DNA from 3 places in the Micromonospora sp. WMMC264 genome. Region 1 is predicted to be linked to each of the others. Evidence: riboswitches for the same ligand, from Rfam matches in the RefSeq annotation. Region 1 holds a riboswitch; each other region holds the start of a gene.
What was found. Region 1 has a riboswitch for cyclic di-AMP ahead of O7542_RS15710 (C39 family peptidase). Riboswitches for the same ligand answer to the same signal wherever they lie in the genome.
Positions count from the first base shown of each region.

Region 2: it holds a riboswitch for cyclic di-AMP, as region 1 does, so the genes downstream of both, O7542_RS23225 (hypothetical protein) here and O7542_RS15710 (C39 family peptidase) in region 1, are expected to answer to the same signal.
Region 3: it holds a riboswitch for cyclic di-AMP, as region 1 does, so the genes downstream of both, O7542_RS25545 (C40 family peptidase) here and O7542_RS15710 (C39 family peptidase) in region 1, are expected to answer to the same signal.

Region 1 covers NZ_CP114907.1:3,666,790-3,677,660, reverse strand. The annotation lists gene O7542_RS15715 (hypothetical protein) at 1-453, shown strand, start outside; cyclic di-AMP (ydaO/yuaA leader) riboswitch at 754-894, shown strand; gene O7542_RS15710 (C39 family peptidase) at 1,101-1,934, shown strand; gene O7542_RS15705 (alpha/beta hydrolase) at 2,201-2,947, shown strand; gene O7542_RS15700 (CDP-glycerol glycerophosphotransferase family protein) at 2,956-4,632, opposite strand; gene O7542_RS15695 (bifunctional cytidylyltransferase/SDR family oxidoreductase) at 4,652-6,151, opposite strand; gene O7542_RS15690 (ABC transporter ATP-binding protein) at 6,256-7,056, opposite strand; gene O7542_RS15685 (ABC transporter permease) at 7,049-7,951, opposite strand; gene O7542_RS15680 (TetR/AcrR family transcriptional regulator) at 8,106-8,738, shown strand; gene O7542_RS15675 (DegT/DnrJ/EryC1/StrS family aminotransferase) at 8,888-9,994, shown strand; gene O7542_RS15670 (Gfo/Idh/MocA family oxidoreductase) at 10,051-10,871, shown strand, end outside.
Region 2 covers NZ_CP114907.1:5,290,551-5,301,421, reverse strand. The annotation lists gene O7542_RS23230 (carbonic anhydrase) at 1-132, shown strand, start outside; gene O7542_RS23225 (hypothetical protein) at 194-1,219, opposite strand; cyclic di-AMP (ydaO/yuaA leader) riboswitch at 1,223-1,354, opposite strand; gene O7542_RS23220 (YibE/F family protein) at 1,509-2,792, opposite strand; gene O7542_RS23215 (SHOCT domain-containing protein) at 2,957-3,166, opposite strand; gene O7542_RS23210 (metal-sensitive transcriptional regulator) at 3,292-3,591, opposite strand; gene O7542_RS23205 (heavy metal-associated domain-containing protein) at 3,672-3,878, shown strand; gene O7542_RS23200 (hypothetical protein) at 3,914-4,870, shown strand; gene O7542_RS23195 (heavy metal translocating P-type ATPase) at 4,888-7,140, shown strand; gene O7542_RS23190 (CsbD family protein) at 7,208-7,381, shown strand; gene O7542_RS23185 (sigma-70 family RNA polymerase sigma factor) at 7,446-8,696, opposite strand; gene O7542_RS23180 (YciI family protein) at 8,693-9,055, opposite strand; gene O7542_RS23175 (DUF2786 domain-containing protein) at 9,155-10,345, opposite strand; gene O7542_RS23170 (DUF3152 domain-containing protein) at 10,484-10,871, shown strand, end outside.
Region 3 covers NZ_CP114907.1:5,750,228-5,756,747, forward strand. The annotation lists gene O7542_RS25530 (zinc metalloprotease) at 168-1,160, shown strand; gene O7542_RS25535 (pyridoxamine 5'-phosphate oxidase family protein) at 1,233-1,778, opposite strand; gene dcd (dCTP deaminase) at 1,857-2,435, shown strand; gene O7542_RS25545 (C40 family peptidase) at 2,500-3,531, opposite strand; cyclic di-AMP (ydaO/yuaA leader) riboswitch at 3,545-3,682, opposite strand; gene O7542_RS25550 (peptidoglycan recognition family protein) at 3,921-5,954, shown strand; gene O7542_RS25555 (C40 family peptidase) at 6,020-6,520, opposite strand, start outside.

The sequences.
Region 1 (10,871 bases):
AGCGCCGCCCGCCGCCTGGCCGGGGCCGCCGCGCTGGCCGCCCCGCGCACCCCGCGCACCCCGGCGGAGTACGCGGCCCGGGAGCGCTGGCTGCACCACGCCGCCATGACGGCGCACTGGCGCGGCGACCTGTCCGCCCGGCAACTCGCCGACGTGCTGGCGCGCCGCAACGGGTGGGACCCGCGCCGGCACCCGGCCGAGCAGGAGATCGTGCTGGCCCGGGCCGTACGGGACCGGCGCCGGACCGGCTGGGAGAGCGCCGCCGAGCGGGAGCGGCAGGCGTGGCGGGACGCCGAACTGGCCGCCGAGGCCGCCCGTACGCTCGCCGCCGAGGCGTACGCGGCCACCCTGGCGGTGCGGCCCGCCCCGGTGTCCCGCGGCGTGGCGACGATCCCCCTGCCGGTCGGCGCGTCCGTCCGCAACGCCCGCTGGCGTCCGGCCCGGGTCGGCTGAGGCGACCGAATTGTTACCCGGAATGTGGTGAGCCGGCTCACCCCCGGCGCCGAAACGGGCGTGGAGCGCAGAACAGGCCAATGAGCCGCGCCATTGCCGGTCAGGCGCTCGCCGTCTGTCCCCTTTTCGCCTCCCGGGCGCCGTCACCACCGCTTGTCCCATTGAGTGAAGTGAGTAACCGGCTGTTCCGAAATCCGTTACCGGGGATCATGTTTACGCAGGTGGGAGCGCTTGGCAGGGGCAGTACCCGCCGGTAGTGTCGGCGCGTCCGGTGCGGTAACCGATCGCAGAAGGCGACGCCGCGCCGACCCGCCTAATCGTGTCATCACGAACCGGGGAACCATGAGCACCATCGGGGTGAATCCGCGGCCACTGCCGCGGTAGGGCGTACTTCCCGCCCGAATCCGTCAGCTAACCCGGTCGGCGGCCACGGAAGGAGTCCCATCCTCGTGCCCACCCCTCGATCGTCCCCCCGCCTCCACGGCTCCGCGGTACCCGCGCTCGCCTGACGCGACCGGCAAACCGCCCCTGGGCGCCCGGCATCGCGGGCGTACCCGTTCCCCCGGCCCATCCGGCCTGCCAGCACGTGTGAACCCCTCCACGTGCCGGGCCGGCGTGTGCCGATCACGCCCCCCGTGGAGGATTTCGTGAAGCACCACCTGAAGCGTCAGCTGCGGCGGATCGCCACCGAACGCCCGTACCAGATCATCGCCGGATCGGCCGCGGCGCTCGTGCTGGCCGCCGGCGCCGGCACCGCCCTCGCCGCCGGTGAGGACGCCCCGGTCCGGCAGGAGAACACCGCCTCGGTCGCCGAACTCGGCGCACGGCTCGGCGAGCCCGCCAGCCGCGGCGAGGCGCGCATCGTCGTCCCGCCGGCGTCGCCGAGCGCCGAGCCCAGCAAGTCGCCCAGCGCCTCCCCGTCGGCGAAGAAGGCCGCGGCGGACCCGGACGTCACCAAGGCCGCGCCGAAGCCGCCGTCGAGCAAGACGCTGGACTACGACTACCAGGCGCAGATCAACTACTACTACTGCGGCCCGGCCGCCGTGCGCAACGCGCTCAGCGCCACCGGCATCGAGCGCAGCCAGGACGCCCTCGCCGGCCCGCTCGGCACCACCGAGATGGGCACCAACTCGGCCGAGGACACCACGCGCGTGCTCAACCAGCAGGTCAAGGGCAACCCGTACCGGACCCGGATGATTCCCGGCTCGGCCAGCCCGGCCCAGATGGACCGGCTCCAGGCCGACGTGGTCGAGGCGATCAGCAACGGCCGCGGGGTCGTCGCGAACGTCGCCGGCACCGCCACCGACACCAACGGCGGCTGGCACTCGTTCCCGGGCGGCCACTACGTCGCGGTGATCGGTTACAAGGACGACGGCCGGATCGTGCGGATCGCCGACTCGGCCGACCCGTCGCTGCCGTCGTACTGGCTCACCACCATCGACCTGGCGCACTGGATCGCCAGCCGCGGCTACTCCGCCTGACCCTCCGCACCCCCGGAAGGCCGGCACCCCTCCCGGGGCGCCGGCCTTCCCCGTCCCCACCCGCCCTGGCCCGCCGCCCTCTCGGCGCGTCGATCTTGGACTTGTGGCGCCTGGTATGCCCGGCTCGCCCGCTATGGAAGGCACCACAACTCCAAGATCGGCGGCGAGGGCGAGGGCGAGGGCGAGGGCGGGCGGCGTGGGGCGTGGGGGCGGGTCGGTCGGGTTTGGTCTCGCGTGTCCGGGGCGGGCGGTGGCAGACTGCGCCAATGGGTGAAGCGACGGGGAACCGGCACCTGATTCTCCTGCACGGCATGGGCGCCACCGGCGAGGTGTGGCTGCCCTGGGCGCCGCTGCTGGAGCGCCGCTGGCCCGGGCGCTGGCTCGCCCCCGACCTGGCCGGCCACGGCTGGTCGCCGCCGCTCGACGGCTACTCTTTCGACGCCCTGGCCCAGCGCGTCGCGGACGGGCTCGGTCCGCTCCGGCTGGGCCCGCACGACCGGCTGGTGCTGCTCGGGCACTCGCTCGGCGGGGTGGTGGCGCTGGCGCTCGCGGCCCGGCAGCGGGCTCTTCCGGTGGACGCGGTGGTGGGGCTCGGCATCAAGGCGGTCTGGTCCCCGGCCGAGCTGGCGAAGGCGAGCGAGCTGGCCGCCCGGCCGGTCACCTGGTTCGCCACCCGGGACGAGGCGGCCCGCCGCTACCTGCGCGTCTCGGGGCTGGCCGGGCTGTTCGCCCCGGACCACCCGGTGGTGGAGGCGGGGCTGCGGCGGGTCGACGGCCGCTGGCGGCTGGCGATGGACCCGGCCGCGTTCGCGGTCGGCGAGCCTCGGCTGCCCGCCCAGCTGGCCGCGACCGGCGTGCCGGTGCTGCTGGCCCGCGGCGAGCAGGACCCGATGGTGAGCGACGCGCAGCTCAAGGAGCTGGGCGTGCCGGTGGCCACCCTGCCCGGCCTGGGCCACAACGCGCACGTCGAGGACCCGGCCGCCGTGCTCGCCCTGCTCGACGCGTACCTGTAGAGCGGGGCCTACACGACGGCGCGCTGCGCCGGGACCGCCCAGTCGGCCTCCAGCTCGCGGCGGGCGGCGGCGAGGAACGCCTCGGCGTAGGCGTCGGCGGGGAAGTCGCCCAGGTAGCGGGTGCGCGCCGCCCAGCGCTGCGCGGCCTTCGGGTCGGCGTCGAGCAGGTCGGTGATCACCTGGTCCACGTTGGACATGTCGCGCCGCAGCACGTAGCCGGACGCCGCGAGCGGGAACCGCTCGACGAAGTGCTCGCCGTCGGCGCCGGTGTCGGTGAGCGCGTACGGCTTGCCGGAGTAGAGCCAGTCGGAGATGACGCCGGAGACGTCGGAGACCAGCGCGTCGGCGCGGTTGACGCACTCGGTGAGCGTCAGCTCGCGGGCCGCGGCGGCGCCGAACAGGTGCGGGCGGCCGGTCTTGGCCCGGTCGGCGGCGAGCAGCTCGGTGAGCCGGGCGAGCTGGCGGGCCGAGGCCGGGTTCTTGTCGGTGTACGGGTGGGCGCGCAGGATCACCGCCGCCCCGCGGTCGATCAGCCGGCGGATCAGCGTCTCGGCCACCGGCAGCGAGCAGTAGTTGGCGTCGGCGTGGTGCCCGGTCCAGGTCGGGGTGTAGAGGACCGTCGGGTGCGCCGAGGCGGCGACCGGCTCCCGGCGTACCTCGATGGCCTCGACCTGGGGCCGGCCGACCACGACGAACTTGTCGGCGGGGATCTCCACGCCGGCGCGGGCGTACCTGTCGATCGCGGCCTGCCCGGCCACGAAGATCTTGTCGAAGATGGCCGAGACCGGGTTGGCGCTCGGGGCCTTGTCGCTGTCGCCGTGGTGCAGCTGCACGTGGGTGAGCTGGTTGAACCGGATCAGGTGGGCGTTCTTCGCGCCGTGGTTGACGTAGAAGGCGACGCGCAGGCTGGGCACCAGCGCCTCGTCGAGCGCCTTCAGGGTGGGGCAGAGGACCACCGGGGCACGGGTGGCGGCGGCGACGGCCGGCAGGAGCTCCGGCTCGCGCAGCACCACCATGAACGGGCGGCCGATCCGTTCCAGGTACGGCAGCCACATGGTGACCTGGTACTCGGAGCCGGGCGGCGCGGAGAAGTGCAGCACGAACTCGGGCTGGTGGCGGCGCAGCGCGCGGCCGACCGGGCCCCCGCCGGCGGGCGGCCGGAACCGGCGCCGGGCGAGGTCGAGCGCGACCGCCCCGCAGCCGGCGCCGACGAGCAGCGCGGCGGCGAGCGCCGTGAAGGCGGGCAGGGCCAGCGCGGCGGCGAGCGCCACCACGGCGAGCAGCACCAGCAGCGCGTCACCGAGCCGGGCGGCGACCAGCGGCGTCCACGTGCGTACCGGAAGGTTCGCCGCCCGGATCTCCAGCGCGCCGGCCTGCCGCAGCGGGCCGACCAGCAGCACCAGGCCGAGCAGGACCAGCGCGGTGGCCGCGAGGGCCGGGTCGAAGCCGTCGTCGAGGCGCCGGGCGTAGCCGACGAGGATGCCGGCGGCGACGAGCACCGTCTCGGCGAGACCGTCGGCGGACGGCCGGACCCGGCGTTCCCAGGCGGTGGCGGCGAGCGCCGCGACGGCCAGGGCCAGGCCCCAGCCGGTGGCGCCGGTGAGCGCCACGACGAGGAAGGCCAGCACCGCCAGCCCGGTGGTCAGTACTCGGGCGAGCAACTTACGGACCAGGTCACCACGCATCTGGCACGTCCCGTCGGTCTCAGGCGCCGGTGGACAGCTCGGACCGGTCGGCGCCGGGCTGCGCCGGTACGGCGGCGACCTGCTCGCCGGGGGACCGGCGCACGTCGACCACCTGGCCGGTCAGTTCGGAGATCAGCACGTCCAGGGACGCCTGCGCGACCGCCTCGGAGGAGAGCAGCGTGTGCTCCGGCTCCTCGCCGAACGCCCGCGTCCGCATCGGGGTGGCGGTGCGCTCCGGGTTGACGCAGTTGACCCGTACGCCGAACTCGGCCCACTCGTCGGCGAGCGCCTGGGTGAGATTGACCAGCGCGGCCTTGGTGGCCGAGTAGAGCGCGTAGCGGGCCCGGCCCCGGGTGTACGAGCTGGACGTGTAGAGCAGCAGCTGGCCCTTGGTCTGCTGCAGGTACGGCAGCGACTGGCGCGCGATGGTGACCGGGCCGACGAAGTTGACGTGCAGGAGACGGTCCATCGTCTCGGAGTCCATCTCGGCGAGCGCGCCCTTCTCCAGGATGCCGGCGGTGACCACCACGTGGTCGACCCGGCCGGTGGCCTCGAACGCGGTCTTCAGCGCGGCGGTGACGTCCTCGGCGCGCTCGACGTGGGTGCCGGTGGTGGAGCGGCTGAACGGGAAGACCTGCGCGCCGTAGCCGCGGGCCAGCTCGGCGAGGTCGTGGCCGATGCCGTAGCTGCCGCCGAAGACCACGATGGTCCGGCCGGTCAGCTCCTCGGCGTAGCCGCGGTGGGTCAGCCGGGGCGCCTGGGCGGCGGCGAGCTGGAACAGCTTGTCGGCCAGGTGCACGTCGACCGGGTGGGTGACCTTGATGTTCTCGTCCGAGCCGTCGATCACCTTGATCGGCGTGCCGGGCAGGTAGCGCAGCACCACGCCGCAGTCGTCGGTGGCGGCGAAGTCGGGGTCGCCCTCGGCACGGCGGTACGCCTCGCGGATGGTGCCGGAGCGGAACGCCTGCGGGGTCTGGCCGCGGCGCAGCCGGGAGCGGACCGGGATGTCGGTGATGCAGTCGTCCGCGTCGACCTGGATGATCGTGTCGGCGGACGGGATGGCCACGTCGACGGCCGAGTACGTCCAGAGCGCGTTCACGCACTCGCGCACGATCCGGGCGCTGACCAGCGGGCGTACCGCGTCGTGGAAGAGGATGTTGACGTCGCCCTCGCCGACCGCGTCGAGCGCGATCCGGGTGGTGTCGTTGCGGGTCTCGCCGCCCTCGATCACCTTGGTGACCTTGCGGAAGCCGGCGTCGGCGACGATGCGCCGCGCGTCGTCGACGTGACCGGTGGCCATCAGCACGATGATCTCGTCGATCTCCGGCGCGGCCTCGAAGACGGCCAGGGTGTGCTCGATGATCGGCTTACCGGCGATCTTGAGGAGCTGCTTCGGGATGCCCAGCCCGAGGCGCGTGCCGGTCCCCCCGGCGAGGATCACGGCCACCGTACGCGCGGGTCGCCAGGGTGCCGGGCTCGCCGGCGCGGCGTCCGGTGCGGTGGTGTGGTCCTGCGTCATTGCCGTACCTCACTCTGGGTGAAAGGGGATGGATCCGAAAACCTTAACGCGGACGGCGGAGCGCACCGATCCGGGCGATCCCGGGACCGGTGCGCTCCGGCGGGCTACTTCTGGCCCTCGTACGCGTCGCAGACCTCCTTGGTGGGGCCGTCCATCCTCAGGACGCCGCCCTCCAGCCAGATGGTCCGCTCGCAGGTGTCCCGGATCGAGCCGATGGAGTGGCTGACCAGGAACACGGTGCCGGCGCTGTCGCGCAGCTCGCGGACCCGCTGTTCGCTGCGGACCCGGAACTTGCGGTCACCGGTGGCCAGCGCCTCGTCGATGAGCAGCACGTCGTGCTTCTTCGCCGACGAGATGGCGAAGCGCAGCCGGGCGCCCATGCCGGAGGAGTACGTGCGCATCGGCAGCGAGGCGAAGTCGCCGCGCTCGTTGATGCCGGAGAACTCGATGATCTCCGGGGCGATCTTCTTGACCTGGTCCGGTTGCATGCCCATGGCGAGGCAGCCGAGCACCACGTTGCGCTCGCCGGACAGGTCGTTGAGCAGCGCGGCGTTGACGCCCAGCAGGGACGGCTGGCCCTGGGTGTAGACCGCGCCGCGGGCCGGCGGGAGCAGCCCGGCGATGGCCCGCAGCAGCGTCGACTTGCCGGAGCCGTTGCTGCCGATCAGGCCGATCGCCTCACCCTGGTACGCGGTGAAGCTCACGCCCTTGACCGCGTGCACCTCGCGGATGTTCGGCGCCTTGGTGCGCGAGACGATCCGCTTGAGCGCGGAGACCGGTGTGGTGCCGCCGCTCGCGCCCTTGTGGATCCGGTAGATCACGTGCACGTCGTCCACCACGACTGTGGGCACGCGACCCGAGTCGATCACGGGACCGGCGTTCAGCGGCAGGGTCTGCTCAGCCACGGCCGTACTCCTTCTCTCCGCGCCAGAAGTAGACGAACCCGCCGATGCCCATGACGACCGCCCAGAACAGGCCCAGCGCCCAGAGCTTCGGCGGCGAGCTGACCAGATCGGGCTGGTGGGAGTTGAGCAGCGAGAAGCGGGCCAGCTCGATGAAGACCAGCGGCGGGTTCCACTCCAGGAGGCTCGCGGCCCAGTGCGGCAGGTGCTCGCGGAACAGCGCCACCGGGTAGAGCACGCCGGAGGCGTACAGCCAGGTGCGCATCACGAACGGCATGATCTGCTTGAGGTCGGTGATCTTGGAGCCGATCCGGGCCATGATCATGGTGAGGCCGATGTTGAAGACCGTCTGGAGCAGCAGCGTCGGGGCGAGCAGCAGCCAGCGCCAGGTCACCGGCTCGCCGGTGAACAGCACGATCGCGCCCAGCACCACCATCGACATGAGCAGCTGCTGGAGCTGCACCAGCGTGACCGTGATCGGCAGCGCGGCCCGGGGGAACTGGAGCGCCCGGATCAGGCCCAGGTTGCCGGTGATCGCGCTGGTGCCGTTCGACACCGCGGTCTGGGTGAACATGAAGATGAACACGCCGGTGCACAGGTACGCGATGAAGTTCGACACGTTCCGGTTCTGCGACAGGATCACGCCGAAGATCAGGAAGTAGACCGCCGCGTTGGTGAGCGGTGTCAGCACCTGCCAGAGCTGCCCGAGCTGGGTGTTGCTCAGCGAGGACGCGACCTTCGCCCGCGAGTACGCGGTCATGAAGTGCCGGTACGCCCACAACCGGCGGGTGTACTCGCCCAGTGGTGGTCGTTCCCCGGCGACCCGCAACCCGTACCGCCGGGCCAGTTCGGCCCGGCTCAGTCCGGATTCGGGGTCGGCCACCGCGGTGTTGGCCATGATCAGGCGCTCCGATCTTTCGTGCTGATGGGGAGCAGTGCGGTGAACAGATCCAGCGTGGCCCGGCGGGGAGGAGCCGCCTCGCTGCTGCATGGAAGGTAGTCCACCGAACGTCGGGACGCAACCGTACCGTCGTTGCGCTACATTGTTCCACGTGACGACCGAGAAGAGGCGTGCCCCGGCCGGCGCGGCGGTGCTGCGCGGGGAGATCACCAGCGCCATCCGTACCGCCGTGATGCAGGAGTTGGCCGAGGTCGGCTACGGTCGCCTCTCCATCGAGGCGGTGGCCCGCCGGGCCGGTGTGAGCAAGACCGCCATCTACCGCCGCTGGCGGTCCAAGCTCGACCTGGTGCTGGACATGGTCTCCGCCGTGGCGGGCCGCAACATCCCGCTGCTGGACACCGGCAGCCTGCTCGGTGACCTGGAGATCCTGCTGCACGTGATGGCGCGTGCGCTGCGTCACCGGCTGGCCGCGCAGATCATCCCGGACCTGCTGGCCGAGGCGGCCCGCAACCCGCAGATCGCGGAGAAGCTGCAGGCCGCCCTGGACGACTACCAGCAGGCGGTGGGGCGGATCCTGATCGGCCGGGCGGTCGAGCGCGGCGAGCTGTCCCCGGACACCGACCGGCGGGCCGCCGTCGATCTCATCGTGGGGCCGGTGTACTGGCGGATGGCGATCTCCCGGGCCCCGCTGGAGCCCGCCGAGGTGCCCCGGATGGCGGCCGCGATCGTCGCCGCCCTGCGGGTAGCATGCGTGGGGCCTGTGCGCGACGAGGTGGAAGTCTGACCCGGGTCGCCCCCGGAGGGCCGTCGTCGATCATGAACAGAACGTCACATTCAGTCGGACAATCAGCGCGACCCGATTGTTTTCCTGACAGAGCGGTAGCATCCCCCGAAATGTCTCCCATGAACCACGTGTCGACAGGAGGAAGCCCCATGGCCGGGCCGCATCCAGAGTTCATTCCCCCCGCACGGCCGATCATCGGCGAGGCCGAGATCGAGGCGGCCGTCCGGGTGCTGCGGAGCGGCCGGGTCGTGCAGGGCCCCGAGGTCGCGGCGTTCGAGGAGGAGTTCGGCGACCTGGTCGGCGGCCGGCACTGCGTCGCCGTCAACTCCGGCACCTCCGCGCTGCAGCTGACGCTGATGGCGTTCGGCTTCGGCCCGGGCGACGAGATCATCGTGCCCTCGTTCTCCTTCGCCGCGAGCGCCAACGCGGTGCGGCTGGTCGGCGCCGAGCCGGTCTTCGTGGACATCGAGCCGGGCAGCTTCTGCGTCGACCCGGAGGCGGTCGCCGCCGCCGTCACGCCGAAGACCGTCGCGATCATGCCGGTACACCTCTACGGCCACCCGGCCGCGATGGACCGGATCATGACGATCGCGCAGCAGCACGGCCTCGCCGTGGTCGAGGACGCCGCGCAGGCGCACGGCGCCGAGCTGAACGGCACCCCGGTCGGCGCCTTCGGCACCGCCGGCTGCTTCAGCTTCTACCCGACGAAGAACATGCACGCCCTGGAGGGCGGCATGATCAGCACCGCCGACGCCGAGCTGGCCCGTACCCTGCGGCTGCTGCGCAACCAGGGCATGGAGCAGCGGTACGCCAACGAGATCGTCGGCGCCAACATGCGGATGACGGACGTGGCCGCCGCCATCGGCCGGGTGCAGCTCACCCAGCTCGGCGAGTGGACCGAGCAGCGCCGCGCCAACGCCAAGTTCCTCGACTCGGCGATCACCGGCATGGTCACCCCGCCGGTCGCCGACGGCGCCCGGCACGTCTACCACCAGTACACCGTGCGCGTCACCGGCAACCGGGACGCCGCCCAGGCCCGCCTCACCGAGCTGGGCATCGGCAACGCGGTCTACTACCCGACCCCGATCCACCGGCTCAAGCCGTACCTCGTGGACGGCAAGCCGGGCGCGTGGGACCTGCCGGAGACCGAGCGGGCCGCCGCCGAGGTCGTCTCGCTGCCGGTGCACCCGTCGCTGAGCCAGGCCGACCTGGAGCGGATCGCCGAGGGCGCGAACCTGGCCGGCGGTGCCCGGTGAGCGCGAGGAGTGAGTCGGGTTTGCGAGCCCCGCAGTCGCGAACGAAGGACAGCTCAGTGAGTGAAGGTCGCAAGCTGCGCGCCGGTCTGATCGGCCTCGGCGCCATGGGGCGCAACCACGCCCGGGTGCTGTCCAACCTCGACGGCGTCGAGCTGGTCGGCGTGGTCGATCCGGCCGGCGACGTGACCGGGACGCTGCGCGCGCCCGTCGTACCCGAGCTGAGCGACCTGCTCGCCCTCGGCGTCGACTACGCGGTGGTGGCCTGCCCGACGGCGCTGCACGAGCCGATCGGAATGGAGCTGGCCGCCAACGGCGTCTGCGCGCTGATCGAGAAGCCCCTCGCGCAGTCCGTCGACGCGGCGACCCGGCTGGTCGAGGCGTTCGAGGCCGCCGGCCTGGTCGCCGGCGTCGGCCACATCGAGCGCTACAACCCGGCGCTGCAGAGCCTGCGTACCCGCCTGGAGGCCGGTGAGCTGGGCGAGGTGTTCCAGGTCGTCACCCGGCGCCAGGGCCCGTTCCCGCACCGGATCGCCGACGTCGGCGTGGTGATGGACCTGGCCACCCACGACATCGACCTCACCGCGTGGGTGACCGGCCAGGAGTACACCTCGGTCTCCGCCCGCACGGTCTCGCGCAGCGGCCGGCTGCACGAGGACATGGTCGCCGTCGTCGGCCAGCTCGCCGACGGCACCATGGTCAACCACCTGGTCAACTGGCTGAGCCCGCTCAAGGAGCGGTCCACCGTCGTCACCGGCGACAAGGGCTGCTTCGTGGCCGACACGCTCACCGCCGACCTCACCTTCTACGCCAACGCCGCCATCGACACCGAGTGGGAGGCGCTGCGCGCGTTCCGCGGCGTGGCCGAGGGCGACATGGT
Region 2 (10,871 bases), 1.6 Mb from region 1:
GCGGGCCGGTGCACGGTGGCGGGGATGTCGTACCGGCTCTCCGGCGGCGAGGTGCGGACAGTGGCGCAGGTCCCGGCGTCACTGCCCGCTCCCTCGTCGCCGGCGGACGCGGACGCGGCGCTGGCCGGCTGACCGGAGCGCCGGACGACGAAGGGGCCGCCCACGGGGGCGGCCCCTTCTTGCTGCGTCCAGGTCAGAGCATCGACATGTGGACGTGGTCGGTGTGGTTCGACGGCCCGCTGTACGACCTCCAGCCGGTGGCCGGGAACCAGATCTGCCGGTTCCAGATCACGTAGTAGATGCCCAGCCGGTCGGCGTTGCGGATGAGGAAGGCGGCCACGTCGTTGCCGTACTTGCGGGTGTCGTTGTTGTGCCAGGGTGAGAAGCCGCTGTTCTGCAGCGACCAGTCGCACGCCTTGCCCTTGGGGTGCTCCCACGGCCCGCCCGGCCGGTAACAGCCCACGAAGCGCGTGTAGCCGGCGCGCCGGACCTCCTTGTAGGCGTGCAGCGTCCGCGGCGTGATGCAGCCCGAGGTGGTCGGGTCGTTCTCGCTGCACGACTCGGCCTTCCAGCCGCCGTCGGCGGTGCGGCCGGGGCCGATCTTGGCGACCGGTGAGGTGGCGTCGACCAGGCCGCCGGTGAAGCCGAGGCCGCCGACGAGCTTGAGGGCGCGTTCGGCCTGCACCTTCTCGCGCTCCATCGCGTTCTTCTGCTTCTCCTGCTCTCGCACCTCGGCGTCGAGCGCGATCTTGGCCGTCTCGGCGCGGTTCTTGACCGCGTTGATGGCGGCCAGGCGCTGCGCGTTGAGGAGGTTCAGCTCGTCCAGGGCGTTGACGCGGCGGACGAACGAGTCGGGCGAGTTGCTCTCCAGCAGCATCGCCATCGCGCCCATCCGGCCGGTCCGGTAGGACTGGGCGGCGAGCTGGTTGACCTGCGGGCTGAGCGCCTCGAGTTCGGCCTGTGCCGCCTGTACCTCGGCGGCCAGCCGCCGCTGGCGGTCCTGCGACTTGGCCAGCTTCGCCTTCGCCTGGAGGAAGTTCCGGTTGGCGCTGTCGATCGCCTCGGTGATGAGCGGTGGTTCGCCGTCCTCCTCGTGCCCGGACGGCTTCGGGGCCGCCGCGGCGGGGGCCGCCGTCGCCGAGTTCGGCCCGGCCAGCACTGCCAGCGAGGCCAGCACGGCCACCAGGGGTGTCAGCCAGCGGCGCAGGGGTGGCGTCACAGTGTTCCCTTCCGTCGGCCGCCGACCGGGTTAGCTGACGGGTTCGGGACGGAAGTGGCCCCTACCGCTCGCGCGGATTCACCCCATGTACCTGGTTCCCCGGCTCGCCCGCAGGCGATTGGGCGGCGGCACCGCTGGCGCCGGTGCGCGCCTTCGGCGGTGACCGGCAGCGAGGTTACCCGACAGCACTCCTGCGGATCTACGTCCGGAAGCCGACCAATAGCGAGATTTCGCCGTGGCGCACCGTGACCAGCGTCGCGTTTGAAATCGATGGTCACCGTGCGGAGTGTCACCATGTCGCCTCCGTACTCTTTCCGCCGCCGAGCGCCTCCAGCGCGTCGTCGCGTCCGGTCGGCGGACGGGGCGGCGGGGGTACGGGCGACGCCGGCTCCGGACCGGGCGCGCGCCGTCCGGCGGTGGTCACGATCGCGGCCAGTGCGGTCGTCAGCGGTACGGCGGCGATCAGGCCGAGCGTGGCCACCGCGCTGCGGACGATCTCCTGGGCGAGGAACTCGCTGGTGAGGATCTGGCTCACCGGGCGGGAGTCGGCGACCAGCAGGAGCAGCAGTGGCAGCGACGCGCCCGCGTACGCCAGCACGATGGTGTTGACGGTGGACGCGATGTGGGCCCGGCCGACGCGGGTCGCCGCCCGGTAGAGCTGCCGCCGGGACAGCCCCGGGTTGGCGTGCGCGAGTTCGGTGACGGTGGCCGCCTGGGTGACGGTGACGTCGTCCAGCACGCCCAGCGAGCCGATGATGATGCCCGCCAGCAGCAGTCCGTGCAGGTCCACGTCGCCCTGGAACATGGACAGCGTGGTGGCGTCCTCGCTGCCGAAGCCGGTCAGGTGGGTGGCGGACGTGGCGAGCAGGCCGAGCACGCCGGTGACCACCAGGCTGCCGAGCGTGCCGAGCACCGCCACCGACGTCTGCGCGGTGATCCCGTGCGTCAGGTAGAGCACCACGAACATGATCAACGCGGCGCCCACGATCGCCACCAGCAGCGGCGGCTGGCCGCCACCGATGCCGGGCAGCACGAAGCCGAGCAGGATGGCGAAGCTGGCCGCCAGGCCGCCGAGCGCGGCGAGCCCGCGCCAGCGGCCGAACGCCACGATCGCGGCGGCGAAGAGCACCAGCAGCCAGATCAGCGGCGTGCCGCGCTGGTGCTCGGCGATGTTGTAGGACTTCACCGAAGGGTCGGCCGGGTCGATCAGCTCGACCAGGACGATCTTGTCGCCGACCTCGACCCGGGGCGCGCCCGGTCCGGCCGGGAGCGGCGTCTCGACCTGCCGTCCCGCGTCCGGGCCCTGCTCGGCGGCGACGGTCGCGGTGCCGCAGGGGCCGCCCGCGCCCTCCGGGGCCTCCGGCGTCGGCGGGCAGGGTTCGGTGACCACCCGGGTCACGGTGCCGTGGTAGCGGGGGACGTCCGCGCCGCCGACCGGCTCCCGGTCCTGCCGGGGCCAGAGCACCAGCGCGGCGATCACGGTGAGCGCGAACAGCGGCACCACCACGGCGACGAGCAGCCGCCGTACGCCCGGTGGCGTGGGCGGTGCGGGGCGGGTGTGGTCGGCACCCAAGGCGTCTCTCCCAACGGTCGCGGCGACGCCTGGTCCGCCGGACCGGTCTGGTCACCGGGCCGGCGCGGACGTGTCGACCACGTCCGGGTCGTCGCCCCGACATGGTAGGCAGCCCGGCTGGGTGCTCCCGGACACCGTGACCGGTGACGCGCGCCCCGCGCGGGTCAGGCCAGTCCGGCCCGGCGTCGCCGGTACTCGTCCTCGTCGATCTCGCCGCGGGCGTACCGCTCGTCGAGGATGCGCCGGGCCGCCGTCGGCCCGGACCGCTGCGGGCCGGTCCACCGCACGGCCAGCCAGAGGAGCCCTGCCAGCACCGCCAGCACCGCCAGGGACCAGATCCACATCCAGCCCATCATCGGGCTCTGCCACATCATCGGGCCGCCCTCCGTCCGTCACCGCGGGTCCGCCGGGGCCGGCCTGCCCGCCACTTCGACGGTACGGCCGCACGGGCGCGTCGGCGCGGGTCGATGTGCCCTGCTCGGAGGGGCGGAGGTCCCGTTCAGCCGCGCTTCATCAGGCGGCCGACGGCGGCCATCATCTCGGTCGCCATCTCGTCGGCCCGGCCCTCGGCGGCGCCCTCGTGCATGCAGTGCCGCGCGTGCCCGTCGAGCAGGCCGAGGCCGACCTTGTCCAGCGCCGCCTGGATGGCCGAGATCTGGGTCAGCACGTCGATGCAGTAACGGTCGTCCTCGACCATCTTCTCGATGCCACGGACCTGACCCTCGATCCGGCGGAGCCGGGCGAGGAGCTGGTCCTTGCTGGCGGTGTAGCCCCGGGTCGGGCTGGACGGAGCGGTCATGAGAACGAGGATAGCGTACCCCTCGGGGGTATGCTAACGTTCCGGCTGTACCCCCAGGGGGTATGAGATCGGAGGGCGACATGGAGAGCACCTACCAGGTGAGCGGTATGACCTGCGGCCACTGCGTCAACTCGGTGAGCACCGAGCTGAGCGCGCTTCCGGGCGTCACCGGCGTCCGGGTCGACCTGGCCACCGGCCGGGTCACCGTCACCAGTCAGAACCCGCTGGACACGGACACCGTCCGCGCGGCGGTCGACGAGGCCGGCTACGACCTCGTCGGTGCGTGACGGGTCCACGGGACCCGCAGAACCGAGGAGAAACCATGAACACGGCGACGAAGCTCAGCGGCTTCGCGCTCGGCCTCGTGGCGGTCTTCGGCGCGGCGTACGGGATCGGCAACCTGGCCGATCCCGTCGCCCCGGCCGCCGAGACCCGCCACGACGACAGCGGCAGCGACCACGGGACCGGCGACACCGGTCACGGTGACGAGAACGGCGCCGACGCGCACCTGCCCGGCGGGCTGCTCGTCTCCGAAGGCGGCTACACGCTCCAGCCCGCCACCGCGCCGGCCGGGCAGTTCGCCTTCCGGATCACCGGCCCGGACGGCACGCCGGTCACCCGCTTCGAGGTGGCCCACGACAAGCGCATGCACCTGATCGTCGCGCGCCGGGACCTGTCCGGCTTCCGGCACGTCCACCCGGAGATGGCCGGCGACGGCACCTGGCGGGTCGCCTCCCCGCTCGACGGCCCCGGGGTGTGGCGGGCGTTCGCCGACTTCACGCCCGAAGGCGGCGAGCCGTTGACCCTCGGCCTGGACGTCACGGTCCCCGGCGAGCTGGCCGCCCGGCCGCTGCCGGCGCCGGTGACCAGCACCACCGTCGACGGCTACACAGTCACGCTGACCGGCACGCCGGAGCCGGGCCGGACCAGCCGGCTCACGCTCTCCGTCAGCCGCGACGGGAGACCGGTCACCGACCTTCAGCCCTACCTCGGCGCGTACGGGCACCTGGTGGCGCTGCGGCAGGGCGACCTGGCGTACCTGCACGTGCACCCGGAGGGCACACCCGGCGACGGGCGCACCCCCGCCGGTCCGGCGATCACGTTCGCCGCCGAGGTGCCCTCGGCCGGGGCGTACCGTCTCTACCTGGACTTCCGGCACGGCGACGCGGTGCACACCGCCGAATTCACCGTCCTGGCCGGCGACCCGACCGCGCCGGTATCCACCACCGCACCGACCCCGGACGCCGGACACGGCACGCCGGGGCACGGGCACAGTTGAGCGCCGGAGGTGCCGCGATGACTGCCACGGGAAAGACGCTGCCCACCGCGCCGAACCTGATCGAACTGGCGATCGGCGGGATGACCTGCGCGTCCTGTGCCGCCCGGATCGAGAAGAAGCTCAACCGGATGGACGGCGTCGAGGCGACAGTGAACTACGCCACCGAGAAGGCCACCGTCCGGTACGCCGACGACATCGCGCCGGCCGACCTGATCGCCACCGTCGAGAAGACCGGTTACACCGCCGTGGTGCCGCCCCCGCCCGAGCAGGCGGCCGCAGCGGCCGGGGAGCCGGCGGACGAGCTGCGCGTCGCGCGTACCCGGCTCTGGGTCTCCGCCGTGCTCACGCTGCCGGTGATCGTGCTCGCCATGGTCCCGGCCTGGCAGTTCGACTACTGGCAGTGGGCCTCGCTCACGCTGGCCGCCCCCGTGGTGGTCTGGGGCGGGCTGCCGTTCCACCGCGCCGCGCTGGTCAACCTGCGGCACGGCGCGGCGACCATGGACACGCTCGTCTCGCTGGGCACGCTCGCCGCGTTCGGCTGGTCGCTCTGGGCGCTGTTCCTCGGCGACGCCGGCATGCCCGGGATGAAGCACCCGTTCAGCCTCGACATCACCCGGGGCGACGGCGCCGGCAACATCTACCTGGAGGCCGCCGCCGGGGTGACGGTGTTCATCCTGGCCGGGCGGTACTTCGAGGCCCGCTCCAAGCGCACCGCCGGGGCGGCGCTGCGCGCCCTGCTCGAACTCGGGGCCAAGGACGTCGCGGTGCTGCGCGGCGGCCAGGAGGTCCGGGTCCCGGTCGACCGGCTCGCGGTCGGCGACCGGTTCGTGGTCCGGCCCGGCGAGAAGATCGCCACCGACGGCGTGGTCGAGGAGGGCACCTCGGCCGTCGACGCCAGCATGCTCACCGGCGAGTCGGTGCCGGTGGAGGTGGGGACGGGCGACACCGTGACCGGCGCGACCGTGAACGCCGGTGGCCGGCTGGTCGTCCGGGCCACCCGGGTCGGCGGCGACACCCAGCTCGCCCAGATGGCACGGCTCGTGGAGCAGGCGCAGACCGGCAAGGCGGCGGTGCAGCGGCTCGCCGACCGGATCTCCGGCGTCTTCGTGCCGATCGTGATCGCGCTGGCCGCCGGCACGCTCGGCTGGTGGCTCGGCACCGGCTCCGGTACGACCGCCGCGTTCACCGCCGCGGTGGCCGTGCTGATCATCGCCTGCCCGTGCGCGCTCGGCCTGGCCACGCCGACCGCGCTGCTCGTCGGCACCGGACGCGGCGCGCAGCTCGGGGTGCTGATCAAGGGGCCGGAGATGCTGGAGTCCACCCGCCGGGTCGACACCGTGGTGCTGGACAAGACCGGCACCGTCACGACCGGCCGGATGGCGCTGGCCGAGGTGCTGCCCGCCGACGGCGAGGACGCCGGCGAACTGCTCCGGGTGGCCGGCGCGCTGGAGGCCGCCTCCGAGCACCCGATCGCGCGGGCCGTCGCCGAGGCCGCGGCCGAAGCCGGACCGCTGCCGCCGGTCGGCGGGTTCGCCAACGCCGAAGGGCTGGGCGTGACCGGCGCCGTGGACGGCCGGACCGTGGTGGTCGGCCGGGCACGGCTGCTGCGCGAGCGGGGTCTCGACGTACCCGAGGAGATCGCGCGGGCCGCGACCGGCGCGGAGGCCGCCGGCCGGACGGCGATCCTGGCCGGCTGGGACGGGCGGGCCCGGGGCGTGCTCGCGGTGGCCGACGCGGTGAAGCCGACCAGCCGGACGGCGGTCGCGCGGCTGCGCGAACTGGGGCTCACCCCGGTGCTGCTCACCGGCGACAACGCCACGGTGGCGAAGGCGGTGGCCGCCGAGGTCGGCATCGACGAGGTGATCGCGGAGGTGCTGCCCGCCGAGAAGGTCGCGGTGGTCGAGCGGCTGCAGGGCGAGGGCCGGGTGGTCGCGATGGTCGGCGACGGGGTCAACGACGCCGCCGCGCTGGCCCGGGCCGACCTCGGGCTGGCCATGGGCACCGGCACCGACGCGGCCATCGAGGCCGCCGACCTGACGCTGGTCCGGGGTGACCTGACCGCCGCCGCGGACGCCATCCGGCTCTCCCGGCGCACGCTGGCGATCATCAAGGGAAACCTGTTCTGGGCGTTCGCCTACAACGTCGCGGCGTTGCCGCTGGCGGCCGCCGGGCTGCTCAACCCGATGCTCGCCGGGGCGGCGATGGCCTTCTCGTCGGTCTTCGTGGTGGGCAACAGCCTGCGGCTGCGGCGCTTCCGCCCGATCGGGTGAGGGGATTGGGCGGGCGGTCGACGGGGTAACCAGTTGTCGTCAGGCAATCGCATCAGTGGAGGTCATCATGGGTCTCGACGACAAGATCGACAACACGTCGCAGGACGTGTCCGGCAAGGTCAAGGAGGGCGTCGGCCGCGCCACGGACAACGAGCGCCTGGAGGCCGAGGGCCGCAACGACCAGGCCGGCGCCAAGCTCAAGCAGGCCGCCGAGAAGATCAAGGACGCCTTCAAGAGCTGACGTACGCGACGCACACCCACCGGGTCGGCCCACGGGCCGGCCCGGCGTGCTGTCCGGGCGCGGATCAGCGCGGCCCGTCACCGGCCAGGCGGGCGGCGCGGGCCTGCAGGTACCGCCGTTCCGGCAGGCTCGTGGTGGCCCGGGCGGCGGCCAGGTACGCGGCCCGCGCGTCCGCCCGGTCCCCGGCCAGGTCGAGCAGATGCGCGCGGACAGCGGTGAGCCGGTGGTGGCCGGCGGTCCGGCCGTCGGCGTCGAGCGGCTCCAGCAGCGCGAGCCCGGCGCGCGGGCCGTCCACCATGGCCACCGCGACCGCCTGGTTCAGCGTGACCATCGGGTTCGGCGCGAGGTGGGCCAGCACCCGGTAGAGCGAGACGATCTGCGGCCAGTCGGTGGTCCCGGCGGTGGGCGCCTCCGCGTGCACCGCCGCGATGGCCGCCTGCACCTGGTACGGGCCCGGCGACGACCAGGTCAGCGCCTCGGTCACCAGCGCCACCCCCTCCTCGATCGCAGCCCGGTCCCACCGGCCGCGGTCCTGCTCGGCCAGCGGCACCAGCTCGCCGTCCGGCCCGGTACGCGCCGCCCGGTGCGCGTCGGTGAGCAGCATCAGCGCCAGCAGCCCGGCCACCTCGCCGTCGTCCGGGAGCAGCCGGCGCAGCTCGCGGGCCAGCCGGATCGCCTCGGCGGTCAGCTCCGCCCGGTGCAGCGCCTCGCCGCTCGACGCCGCGTACCCCTCGTTGAAGACCAGGTAGAGCACGCGCAGCACCGCGCCCAGCCGCTCGTCCCGGTCGGCCGGCGAGGGCAGCGTGAAACGCGCGCCGGCCGCCTCGATCCGCTGCTTCGCGCGCCGGATCCGCTGGCTCATGGTCGCCTCCGGCACCAGGTACGCGCGGGCGATCTCGGCGGTGCTCAACCCGCCCACCGCACGCAGCGTGAGCGCCACCTGCGCGCTGACCGGCAGCGCCGGATGACAGCAGAGGAACAGCAGCTTCAGCGTGTCGTCCCCGCCGGGCGGCTCCTCGTCGGCGGGCGGCGCGACAGTCGCGTACGCGGGCTGCCGGACCGCCACCGCGACCTCGCGTGCCCGGCGGGCGTGCTCACCGCGCCACTCGTCGGTGAGCCGGCGGGTGGCGACGGTGACCAGCCACGCTCGGGGATGGTCCGGCAGGCCCTGCTCCGGCCACTGGACGGCGGCAGCCAGCAGCGCCTCCTGGACCGCGTCCTCGCAGGCGTAGAACTGGCCGTGCCGGCGCACGAGCACGCCGAGGACCTGCGGCGCGAGCGTGCGCAGCAGGTCCTCGACCGCAGGTGAGGTCACATCTCCGTCCCGGCCTGCTCCATCACCGCGCGCACCTCCAGCACGCCGAAACCGTGCCGCACGTCCGGCCAGCGCGCGGCGATCTCGGCAGCCCGCTCCGGTGTCTCGCAGTCGACGGTCAGGTAGCCCGCGAACTGCTCCTTGCTCTCCACGAACGGCCCGTCGGTGATCTCGGTGCCGCCACCGGCGGCCGGACGGGCCGTACGGGCCTGCGACGGGTGCGCCAGCGCCTCACCGCCGACCAGCTCACCGGACTCGGACAGCTCCTTCATGATCTCGTCGACCTCGCCGAAGATCGCGTTGCGTTCCGCCTCGGACAGCTCCTCCACGAAGCCGGGCCGGTTCCAGATCAGCAGCATGTACTTCACCGTGCACTCCTCGGGTTCGGGCCACCGTCGGTGGCGCCTCGCAGACGGGTCGGAGCCGGTCCGCCCGAACCGACATCATCGGCCAGGAAGTCAGCGAGAACCGCGCACCGGGCGGCGTGCCGGGCGGCCCGGATCGAGCGAGGCGCGGTCGGCGGCGCTGGTGCCGGAGACCCAGCCCTGTTCGTCGCGCACCTGGAGCCGGTGCCGCGTGGTGCCGGGAAAGAGCTGGTCGACCCGCTCCCGGACGGCGTCCGAGCGGGCCGCGAGCACCGGCAGCAGGCGGTCGTCGTCGCTCTGTCCGGCCGCCGCCGCGCTGGCCTCCCGCAGCCGGTCGCCGATCCGCAGCGCGAACGCGTTGAGGAACGACTCGTCGTAGCCCTTGGTGCGCCGCCCGCCTGCCTGTCCGCGCTCGCGCCGTCCGCGCAGCATCGCGGCGGTGGCCTGCACCAGCAGCGAGGTGTGCAGCAACTCCACCGCCGCCAGGTCGGCCGGGAAGCCGAGCACTGTGGCGAAGCCCAGGTCGTCGGACCAGACCGACTCGCACCGGTTCGCCGCCGCCACCTCCTGGACCAGCAGCGCCTTCGCCGCCGCGTACGGGGCGTCGACCCCGATCCGGACGCCGCCCGGACCGCCGGAGCGCTCGGCGGCGGCGTCGAGCAGCGCCGCGTCGATGCTGTGCCGGGCCATCAACTCCTGCGCCTTGGCGGTGAACGCCTCCGCCTCGGCCGGGTAGGCGGTCGACTCGGCCTTGGCGAGCAGCGCGCGTACCCGGTCGAGCATCCGGGAACCGCTCGGCGTCGCGGCGGCGGGTGCGGTGCCCGCCGAGCCGGGCGGCGGCCGGAGCGCCGCGATCGGCGGCAGCCCCGCCACCAGGACGAGCGCGTCGACCGCGTCCCGCAACGTGGTGATCCGGTCGCCGTCGGCGCGCCGGTCCAGCCAGCCCGCGTCGTCGTCCCAGCGGGCGCCGGCCTCGGTGAGCTGCGCGTCGAACCAGTCCGGGACCGGGACCGGGAGGGTGAGTCGCTGCGCGGCCATGGCGTCGCGCAGCAGCCGGGCACCGCGCGGGGTGAGCCGCCGGACGGCGAGCCGATCCAGGTCGGCGGGCTGCCAGCCACGCGGCCAGAGCCGGCCCACGTCCCGCGTGAGCCGGGCGAGCAGCGCCGCGTCCACCGCCGCGCCGTCGGCCACCACCAGCCCGTCGAGGGCCCGCTCGGCGGCGCGTACGTCGGTGCCGCGCGCCGTCGCGACGGCGTCGTCGAGCAGTCGGTCGGCTGGTGACACGGGTGGCTCTCCCTGAACTCCGGCAGGCGGCCTCTCGCTCACCCCGGCACCGACGGTACCCGGCCGGCCCGTTCAACCGTCCGGGCCTGCCGTCCGTACTCCTGCCCGAGCGCGTGGGGGCGACGGACGGAGATCGACGTGGGCGGGTACGACCGAGGGCTGCACCGGCGACGGCGGAGGCCGCGATCACTGCGCATCCTGGCGGTGGTACTGGTCGGGGCCGCGCTCGCCGCCGGCGGATACGCCGCCCGGCACCCGGACCTGCTGGACCGCGTGGACGTGCGGCGGACCGTGCAGGCGGCGGCACCGACCCCGCCGGACGCGCGTCCCGCGCCGACGACGGTGCCGACGCCGGTCCCGGCGGCCGGGCGGGTGGTACCCGGCATCGTCTACCCGACCCGGGGCGGCGGCACCTTCCGCACCGCCGACACCGTCGGCGCGGTGGCCGGGCGCTCCGGCGAACTGCTGCGCTACCGGGTCGCCGTCGAGGACGGCATCCGCAACGTGGACGTGGAACGCTTCGCCA
Region 3 (6,520 bases), 2.1 Mb from region 1:
TCCCCGAACTGGAGTGGATCAAGCACTCACCGGCGCCGGCAGGCGCGAAGTTGCACGTCGGAAACGTATGGGCATTCTCAAATGCATCGATGGGATGTAACGTCTGCCCCACGTTTCCGCACCGGCGTGACACACCCCCTGGCACGCCGTCAGAAAGAGGTGGGCCCATGGGACTCCGTCCCAACCTGCTGACCCGGCGTACCGCCGGTGTCGCGACGTCGACCCTCGCGCTGCTGCTCAGCACCGCCGCCGTCGGCGTCGTTCCCGCTGCTTCGGCCTTCTCGGCCGCCCCGGCCGGCGTCTGCGCCGAGCCTGCTGACGCCCACGCCGACGAGCACGCGAACGCTCGCGTCGCGAAGGGCGGCAACGCCAAGCTCGACCCCAACCACCTGACCGCCAAGCAGGTCCAGGACCGGGAGGCCGACCTCGCCGCCGCGCAGCGCGAGCGGGCCAACTTCCGGACCGGCGCGGTCACCCCGCTGGCCACCGTGACGATCCCGGTCGTCGTGCACGTCATCCAGGAGAACAGCACCCGGGCCGGCGGCAACATCACCGACTCGATGATCAACCAGCAGATCACCGTGCTGAACCAGTCGTACGCGGGCTCGACCGGCGGCGCCGCCACCGCCTTCGGCTTCCAGCTCACGAAGATCAACCGGGTGACCAACCCGTCGTGGTACCCGATCGTGCAGGGCTCCTCCGCCGAGCGCTCGATGAAGACCTCGCTGCGTGAGGGCGGCAAGAACACGCTGAACATCTACCTCGGCGAGCTGAGCGACAGCCTGCTGGGCTGGGCGACGTTCCCGAAGCGGACGCTGGACAAGATGGACGGCGTGGTCGTGCTCAACGAGTCGCTGCCCGGCGGCACCGCCACCAACTACAACCAGGGTGACACCGGCACCCACGAGGTCGGCCACTGGCTGAACCTCTACCACACCTTCCAGGGCGGCTGCTCCGGCTCGGGCGACAGCGTCTCCGACACCCCGGCCGAGGCGTCCCCGGCGTACCAGTGCCCGACCGGCCGCGACACCTGCTCGACCGCCGGCAAGGACCCGATCACCAACTTCATGGACTACACGTACGACTCCTGCATGTACCAGTTCACCGCCGGCCAGGCGAGCCGCATGCTCACCGCGTGGAACGCCTACCGCGCAGCCTGACCGCCTCGTACCGCGTACCGGTGCCGGCCCTGTCCTCGGACGGGGCCGGCACCGCTCGTTTCGGGGTCGGGGTCAGGCGGCCGGGCGGCGGGTGTCGAAGCCGTGCCGGCCGCGCCGGCCCTCCGCGCCCACCGGCTCACGCCGGGCCGGTTCGGCCCCGAGCGGGTCGAGCCACACCCGCACCTGCGGCGGAGCGGCGCCGGGCTGGGCGACAGGGTCGCGCCGGGTCAGCATCGCCGCCTCGACTGTGAACTCGAACAGCCGCCAGTCACCATGTGGCGACGCGCGGGCGATCCGGGCCAGCCGCGTCACGGTGGCCGGGTCGGTCACCGGCCGCGCGCGCCCCGCGACGTACGCCTCGTCGTCGCTCTCCTCGGGCGGGAACGAGTGCAGCGCGTAGCGGCCGTCGCGTTCGAGGTCGCGGCGCTTCGGCGAGTCGATGACGAAGCACCATAGGCCGTCGTCGGTGAACACCGGGGAGACCGGGTGGACGCGGGGGCCGCCGTCGGCGCGGACCGTGGCGAGGTAGCCGAAGCCCGGCCCGTACTGCTGCATCAGGAGGCGGATCTCGCCGGCGAGGCGGGGCTCGTCGGCGGCGAATTCGGACCAGGAAGCCATGCGGACATCCTATCGAACACGTGTACGAAGAAGTAGTGCGACACGCAGGTCACCCATACCGGTCGCTATGGTGTTCCGATGCTGCTCTCCGACCGCGACCTGATCTCCGAGATCAAGGCCGGCACGCTCGCGCTGGAGCCCTTCGAGCCCACGCTGGTGCAGCCGTCGAGCATCGACGTACGCCTGGACCGGCTCTTCCGGGTCTTCAACAACCACCTCTACACACACATCGACCCGTCGGTCCAGCAGGACGACCTCACCTCGATGGTGGAGGTGCCCGAGGGCCAGCCGTTCGTGCTGCACCCGGGCGAGTTCGTGCTCGCCTCCACGCTTGAGGTGATCTCGCTGGGCGACCAGCTCGCGGGCCGGCTCGAGGGCAAGTCGAGCCTGGGGCGGCTGGGGCTGCTGACCCACTCGACAGCCGGCTTCATCGACCCCGGCTTCTCCGGCCACGTCACGCTGGAGCTGTCGAACGTGGCGAACCTGCCGATCACGCTCTGGCCCGGCATGAAGATCGGCCAGCTCTGCATCTTCCGGCTCTCCTCGCCGGCCGAGCACCCGTACGGCTCGGCCGTCTACGGCTCGCGTTACCAGGGGCAGCGCGGCCCGACGCCGAGCCGGTCCTGGCAGAGCTGGCGCACCTGGCCGACGCGCTGACGCCGCCCGCAGTTGTTAAGAAGGGCCCCCTCCTCTACCGGAGGCGTTAAGAGGGGGCCCTTCCTTACACGCGGCCGTAGCTGTTGATGTCGCCGTCGTCGACCCGCTTCATCGTGATGGGCTTGCCGGACTGGGAGGCGTGCACCACCCAGCCGTCGCCCACGTACATCGCCACGTGGTGCAGGTCGCTGTAGTAGAAGACGAGGTCGCCGGCGCGCAGCTCGGCCCGGCTGATGCGCTTCGTCACGCCGTGCTGCTGGCGTGCGCTGTGCGGCAGCGAGACGCCGCCCTTGGCCCAGGCCGCCATGGTGAGGCCCGAGCAGTCGAAGTGGTCCGGGCCGGCGGCGCCCCAGACGTAGATCTTGCCGATCTGGGCGCAGGCGAACTTCACCGCCGCTCCGGCCGGGCCGCCGGGATAGCCGGCCGGGCAGGGCGCCGGGCGCAGCGGGCCGCCGCCGCCCTTGCCGTACACCTTGAGCCGCAGCTTCTCCAGCTTGGCGATCTCGGCGTCGATCTGCTTCTTCTTCGCCGCGAGCTGGGCCTCGGTGCGCGCCAGGCCGGCGATCATCTCGTCCAGCGGCTTCTTCTTCGCCGCCAGCTCGTCGCGCAGCGCGGCGACCGAGCGCACCTGCTCGTGCTGGCGGTGCGCGAAGCGGTCGAGCAGCTCCAGGCCGTCGACCAGGTCACCGGGTGAGCGGCTGCCGAGCAGCGCGTTGACCGTGGAGAGGTTGTCGGCCTTGTAGGCGTCGGCGGCGAGGCCGCCGACCTGACCGAGCGCGGCGTCCACCCGCGCCTGGAGGGGTGCGATCTGGCGGCCGAGCGCGTCGGCCTGCCTGCGCCGCGCGGCGAGCTGCTCGCGTACGTCGTTGACCTGCTCGATGACCGGTTCGAGCTTGTTCCAGTCGCGGTCGATCTGGGCCTCGATCTCGGCGACCGAGGGTTCGGCGTGTGCCGCAGTGGCGCCGCCGGTCAGTACGACGGCGGTGCCGACCAGTGCGGCGAGGGCGGTGGTGAAGCGGGACCAGCGGGAACGCGGCGCGGCGCTGGACCGGTCGACCGACCGGTTCGACGACGGCCGCGGGGCATGGAGTGCCACCGGGCGTCCGTACTCCTTCTTCCGTACCGCCTACCGGGTTAGCTGACGGATTCGGGCGGGAAGGGAGCCGCCCTACCGCAGCAGCGCTGCGGATTCACCCCAGGTACCTGGTTCCCCGGCTCGCCCGGAGGCGACTCGGCGGTGTCGGACCGTCACCGACCGGGTTGGACGGTGAGACGTGCGGCCGACGATTCACCAGAGTAGGGACCACCGTTATCGATCCGCAACTTCCAGCGCCGTGACACTCCGTACGCGATCCAGCGCCACACCGCGCACGGAGGTGAAATTTTCTTTCACGACTGATTACTTACTGGAAAGGTATTGACCGTCGCGGGTGTGCGGAGTGAGGGTGGAAACGCAGTGACCCCCATCCCTGTCCAGGAGGTTCGATGCATCTCTCCGCCCCGCCGTCGGGCAGACGGATACTGCTCGCCGCCGCCGTGGCCACGGCCACCGCGCTGGCGACCACCGGCCCGGTTACCGCCGCGCCGGACACGTCCGCGCCCGCGAGCGACCGGCAACAACAATACGCCGCCGCCGCGGCCGAGTACGGCGTGCCCCAGAACGTGCTGCTCGGTGTCTCCTATCTGGAGTCCCGCTGGGACACCCACCCGGGTCAGCCCAGCACCAGCGGCGGCTACGGCCCGATGCACCTGACCGACGCCGCGCACATCCTCGCCACGCCGGGCAGCGCCCACGTCGACGAGGACGAGGACCCGCGCGGCGACGACTCCCGGCCGCTGAAGCTCGACCCGGCCACCGCCGCCGCGCCGACGCGGGAGACGCCGCTGCCGAGCGCCTCGCTCCAGACGCTCGACGCGGCCGCCGCGCTCACCGGGCTGGACGCGGGGACGCTGCGCACCGACCCGGCCGCGAACATCCGCGGCGGCGCGGCGCTGCTGTCGTCGTACCAGAAGGCTCTGGGCGGGCCGGTCGGCGCCGGCACCGACCCGGCGGCCTGGTACGCCGCGGTGGCCCGCTACTCCGGCGCGGACACCGCCGACGCGGCGGCGGCCTTCGCCGACGAGGTCTACGACCAGCTCGGCCAGGGCGCCACCCGGACCACCGACGACGGCCAGCGGGTCACGCTCGCCGCCACCGCCGCGAAGCCGGACCGCTCCCGGCTGGCCCGCCTCGGCCTGCGCACCGCGCAGCGGCCGGACGGGCTGGAGTGCCCGGTCCGGCTGGCCTGCGAGTGGATTCCCGCGCCCTACGAGCAGCTCAGCGACGACCCGGGCGACTACGGCAACCACGACCTGGCTGACCGGCCGAAGCAGCAGAAGATCGAGTACATCGTCATCCACGACACCGAGGGCTACTTCGGCCCGAGCGTCGACCTGGTGAAGCGGGCCGACTACCTGGGCTGGCACTACACGCTGCGCTCGGTGGACGGCTACATCGCCCAGCACATCAAGACCAAGGACGTCGGCTGGCACGCCGGCAACTGGTACGTCAATGCCAAGTCCATCGGCCTGGAGCACGAGGGCTTCGCCGGCCAGGGCACCTGGTACACCGAGGCGATGTACCGCACCTCCGCCAAGCTGGTCCGCCACCTGGCGCTGAAGTTCGGCATCCCGATGGACCGGCAGCACATCATCGGCCACGACAACGTGCCCGGCATCACCGCCGCCAACGTGGGCGGCATGCACTGGGACCCGGGGCCCTACTGGGACTGGTCGCACTACTTCGACCTGATGAAGGCGCCGTTCCGCGGCACCGGCACGGCGAAGACCGGCCTGGTCACCATCGACCCGGACTTCGCCACCAACCGGCCCGCGTTCACCGGTTGCAACCAGCAGCCGCCGGGCGTCCCGACGCCCACCCCGCCGGCGCAGCCGTGCCCCTCGCGCGGCTCCTCCGCGGTGATCCTGCGGACCGCGCCGAGCCCGGACGCCCCGCTCGTCAACGACCTCGGGCTGCGCCCGGACGGCACGCCGGACACCATGTACATCTCCGACCACGGCGCCCGCGCCTCGGCCGGCCAGACGTACGCGCTCGCCGGCCGGCAGGGCGACTGGACCGCGATCTGGTACCTCGGCCAGAAGGCGTGGTTCCACAACCCGGCCTCCGCGCCCACCGCCAAGTGGGCCACCGGCTTCGTGGTGACCCCGCGGCCCGGCAAGGCCACCATCCCGGTGTACGGCCGCGCCTACCCGGAGCAGTCCGCCTACCCGGACACCATCCCGTACCAGGCCATCTCTCCGCTGCAGTACACGTTCGCCGCCGGCCAGCGGTACGCGGTCGGCGGGGTGCTGCCCGGCGAGTACTACCGGGCGGTCTCGTTCGACGGTTCCGCGCCGGGTGACCGGACCGTGGTACGCGGGAAGAACCAGTACGTGCAGGTCCAGTTCGGCCACCGGATCATGTTCGTGAACCTGGACGACGTGCTGATCCTGCCGTCCCCGGTCGGCGCGCCGCGCTGACCCCTCCCCGAGAACGCGAAGGCCCCCGGTCCATGCGGACCGGGGGCCTTTCGGTGTGACCGAGGTCAGGTGACCCGGACGAAGCCGGCGAGCGGCTGGGTGTTGATGCTCGACACCTGGACCGGTTTGCCTGTCCGGGGCGCGTGCACCATCACCCCGTTGCCGAGATAGAGCCCGACGTGATGCAGATCGGAGCCGAAGAACACCAGGTCACCCGGGCGCGCCTCGGAACGGGACACCTTGCGGCCCTCGTTCCACTGCGCGCCGGTGAAGTGGGTGAGCGAGATGCCCGCCGCCTTGTACGCGTACTGCGTGAGGCCGGAGCAGTCGAACGCGTTCGGGCCGGTGGCGCCCCACACGTACGGGTCGCCGACCTGGGCGCACGCCGTCGCGATCGCGGTACGCGCGGCGCTGCTCACCACGCCGTCGATCTTCGGGCAGCCCGCCGGGCGGATCGAGGTCACCGGCAGCATCGCGGTGAGTCGCTTGATCTCCGAGTCGATCTGCTTCTTCTTCGCCGCGAGGTCGTTCTGCTGCTTGGTCTCCAGCTCGATCAGCTCGTCGAG